DNA from 2 places in the Bradyrhizobium icense genome. Region 2 is predicted to be linked to the other one. Evidence: predicted binding sites of a transcription regulator. Region 2 holds the regulator's gene; the other holds the start of a gene.

Region 1 (2,201 bases), 3.7 Mb from region 2:
GAAACGGTGAAGGCCGAAAAGGGCTATCACGGCCCGGCGCTGGTCTGCGCGATCTATTTCAACCCGGTCGCGGGCTACATCCCCGATCGGCCCGTCATCAAATATCTCGCCGCCGAGCGGCGGATCGAGATCACCTTCGTGCCGATCGCCGGAACGCGCGTCCTGGTTCCGTACCGCATGACCATCCCGACGCCGTTGGGCCTGGCGATGCTGGAAGCGACGTCGTTCGTGACGACGGCGATGCCGCCACGGGTGGCGAAGACGAATTGAGGCCCATAGTTTACCGTCGTCCCTGCGAACGCAGGGACCCACAACCACAGGCGGTCATTGTTTCGGGCGGTCGTAGTGCCCGCTGCCTGCAAATTGCGCGGCCGCGGCGTATGGGTCCCTGCGCCCGTGCGCAATTGCGCACTAGGCAGGGACGACGGGGGAATGGAATCCGCCTTGACTCTTCCCCGCTTCTGATTCGACTCGGTCGCCTCGAACTTTTTAAGAAATTGGTCCCGAAACCGTTGCTTGTGGAGCCGCTGTAAACTTGATCTAGTGCCACCGGGTGCACTTCAGCGCGAGATGTTGCGGTGAACGTATCGGGTCTCGGGAGGAGTCAGCGATTCGGACGCGATTCGTTCCAGACTCGTTCCAGAGCTTAAGCCGCGACCGCATCACCGTCGCAGAATGAAACAGAATCGGCGCCATTGACGCCGAACGACCGAAGGGCTTCCGTCATTGCGAGGAGCGTAAGCGACGAAGCAATCCATTCTTTCTTTGCGGCTCGATGGATTGCTTCGCTGCGCTCGCAATGACAGCTCGAGCGCCTGCGAATCCAAGAAACACCTGCACAGAATGGCTTTCTCTCCTTCCACGTTCGCAACCGATCGCGCGCCCGGCGCGGGCGTTACTGCCGTGCTCGGGCCGACCAACACCGGCAAGACCCATCTCGCCATCGAGCGCATGCTGGCGCATTCGTCGGGCGTGATCGGCCTGCCGCTGCGGCTGCTCGCGCGCGAGGTCTACAACAAGATCGCGGATCGCGCAGGCACCGAGGCGGTCGCGCTCGTCACGGGTGAAGAGAAGATCAAGCCGAAGAATCCGCGGTACTGGGTCTCCACGGTCGAAGCGATGCCGCGGGATCTCGACGTGAGTTTTCTGGCCGTCGACGAAATCCAGATCGCGGCCGATCTCGAGCGCGGGCATGTCTTCACCGACCGCATCCTGCACCGCCGCGGCCGCGACGAGACGCTGCTGCTCGGCGCCGCCACCATGCGCCCGATCATCGAGCGGTTGCTGCCGGGCGCTTCGATCGTCACGCGTCCGAGGCTCTCGCAGCTCGAATTCGCCGGCGACCGCAAGATCACGCGCCAGCCGCGCCGCACCGCGATCGTCGCGTTCTCGGCCGATGAAGTCTATGCGATCGCCGAACTGATCCGCAGGCAGCATGGCGGCGCGGCGGTCGTGCTCGGCTCGCTGTCGCCACGCACGAGGAACGCGCAGGTCGCCATGTTCCAGAACGGCGATGTCGATTATCTCGTCGCCACCGACGCCGTCGGCATGGGGCTGAACCTCGACGTCGATCACGTCGCCTTCGCCTCCGACCGCAAGTATGACGGCTATCAGTTCCGGCGGCTCAATCCGGCCGAGTTCGCGCAGATCGCCGGCCGCGCCGGGCGCGCGACGCGTAACGGCACCTTCGGCACCACCGGCCGCTGTGCACCGTTCGAGCCGGAACTGGTGAACGCGCTGCAGAACCACACGTTCGACAGCGTCAAAATGCTGCAGTGGCGGAATTCGAGGCTGGATTTTTCCTCGCTCGGCGCGCTGCAGGTGTCGCTGGCGCTGCCGCCGGGGCACGACGCGCTGACCCGTGCGCCGATTGCCGAAGATTTGCGCGTGCTCGATCATGCGGCGCGCGATGGCGAGGTGAGGGAGATGGCCCACGGCGCATCGGCCGTGGAGCGGCTGTGGGACGCCTGCCAGATCCCGGATTACCGCAAGATCGCGCCCGCTGCCCACGCCGAGCTCGTGACCACGCTTTATGCATTTCTGATGCAAAAGGGTCGGATACCTGACGCATGGTTCGCCGCCCAGGTCGACCAGGCCGACCGCGTTACCGGCGATATCGACACGCTGTCGGGCCGGATCGCGCAAATCCGCACCTGGACCTTCGTCGCCAACCGGCCGGACTGGCTGTCCGACCCCGATCA
Region 2 (2,201 bases):
GTACATGGCTTCCGTCGGGAAATTCGATCGCGTCATGATGACGGTCGGATACTTCGGGTTCGATCTGATTGAACTTGCCGACCCGCCAGTCGGTGGTTCGCGTCCAGATCCAGCGGTTGTCGTATCTGACGTCCTCTGCGAACGCCAGTTCGGTGCCGGGAAGCATGCAGACCGCCACCGCGGGCTCGCGCTCCGACGCAAAGCCGCGGGTAGATGTACCGCGGAACGTCGTGGTGATCAGCGTCTCGCCGACCTGGGCAGGCCGTGTTGCCACGGCGTGCAGGCTATAGTCACACATCGGATGGCTCCCTCGTTTGAGATAGCTGACCCGTGTCTAGAAGGAGGCACAGGCCTCTATCAGAGTGGACATGGCGCAGAGCCTTTTCTTCTTTCTGGGCAATTCTGCGACTGGCGCACTGCGCCACATTCACAAACGCGCTAACGTGCCTTAGTTCCATACACGCAACAAAAAACCCCGGCCGCGGGCCGGGGCTGCTTTTGGTCATGGGCCGGGAGGGCATAACCGGTCAGTATTTGCGGTACAGTCCGATCAGTTTGCCCTGAATCCGGACGCGGTTCGGCGGCAGGATGCGGACTTCATAGGCCGCGTTGGCGGGCTCGAGCGCAATCGAGGCGCCTCGGCGGCGGAAGCGTTTCAGCGTCGCTTCCTCCTCGTCGATCAGCGCCACGACGATATCGCCGGTGTCGGCGGTCTCGTTGCGCTGGATCAGCGCCATGTCGCCGTCGAGAATGCCGGCGTCCACCATGGAATCGCCACGCACTTCGAGCGCGTAATGCTCGCCGGAGCCGAGCATATCCGGCGGCACGCTGATGGTGTGGCTGCGGGTCTGCAGCGCCTCGATCGGCGTACCGGCGGCGATCCGGCCCATCACGGGGACGGCGACCGGCCGGTTGTTGTCGTCCTCGGCGGCCGGTGCGCCGACCTGGCGCTTGCCAAGCGTACCCTCGATGACGCTCGGCGTGAAGCCGCGGCGGCCATTGGCGGCGGCGGCGAGCTCGGGCAGCTTGATGACTTCGATGGCGCGGGCGCGGTTGGGCAGGCGGCGGATGAAGCCGCGCTCCTCCAGGGCCGTAATGAGGCGGTGGATTCCGGATTTCGAGCGCAGGTCGAGCGCGTCCTTCATCTCGTCGAAGGAGGGCGGCACACCGGCCTCTTTCAGCCGTTCATTGATGAAACGCAGAAGTTCGTACTGTTTGCGCGTAAGCATCGCGAGCAATCCCCCGGTTTGGCGTCGTTGTTTCGATCTTCAGGGCCCAGATCGCGGAAGTCCCCAAACTCCCGACATAGACACTAGCAGTCGAAACAAATCATGAACGGACACTATATGTTCGATATGTGTTCCGCAACCACTTAATTTCAAGTGAACGCATTGCGGTTTCGGCCCCAGGTGCCGTTGGGACGCCGTTCAGGCGTCATTCCGGCAGCCGGAGCAGCTCGCAACGCGATCCCTTTTTGGCCGCCGGCGCGAACGGCGGACGTATCACAAGCGCCCGTGCCGCAGCGAGATTTCCGAGCAGCGACGAGTCCTGATGGTTTACCGGAACGGCGACAAGCGTGCCGTCTTCGCGCGTTTCGAGGCGGGCGCGCAGGTAGTCCTCGCGCTGGTCGTTGGCGGCGAGATCACGGCCGAGCAGGGCGCTCTCGCGCGGGTGGTGGATGGTGTCGCGGCCCGATAATGCGCGAATCAGCGGCACCAGAAACAGGAAGCTGCAGACATAGGAGGAGACGGGATTGCCGGGCAGGCCGATCACCCGCATCGCGCCCAGCCTGCCATGCATCATCGGCTTGCCCGGCCGCATCGCGATCCGCCAGAATGCCATGGCGACGCCCTCGGCCTCCAGCGACCGCTTGACGAAGTCGTGGTCGCCGACCGAGGCGCCGCCCATGGTGATTAGAATGTCCGCGTCGGCCTTGCGGGCACGGCGAATGCCTTCCGTGGTAGCTGCGACGGTATCGGCGGCGATCCCGAGGTCGATGATTTCTGCGCCCTCGGCCCGGGCCAGCGCCCGCAAGCCGTAGCCGTTGGAATAGACGATCTGGCCGGGACCGGGGGTTGCGCCAGGCATCACCAGTTCGTCGCCGGTCGCCAGCATCGCGACTTTCGGGCGGCGGTGCACCGCAAGCTCCGGGTAGTTCATGCCGGCGGCGAGCGACAGGTCGCGGTCGGAAAGGCGGCGCC

The links. The regulator LexA, encoded in region 2, represses DNA repair genes until DNA is damaged. The targets are predictions, from matches to a motif close to TGTTCNNNNTGTGTTCNG.
Region 1: a site for LexA is predicted at 625-642, ahead of LMTR13_RS01815 (helicase-related protein). Genes of this name have one in related genera too.

The regions. Positions count from the first base shown of each region.
Region 1 is NZ_CP016428.1:373,477-375,677, forward strand. Features, by position in the region: gene LMTR13_RS01810 (DUF3108 domain-containing protein) at 1-270, shown strand, start outside; gene LMTR13_RS01815 (helicase-related protein) at 844-2,201, shown strand, end outside.
Region 2 is NZ_CP016428.1:4,049,110-4,051,310, forward strand. Features, by position in the region: gene LMTR13_RS19110 (hypothetical protein) at 1-298, opposite strand, end outside; gene lexA (transcriptional repressor LexA) at 528-1,229, opposite strand; gene LMTR13_RS19120 (molybdopterin molybdotransferase MoeA) at 1,435-2,201, opposite strand, start outside.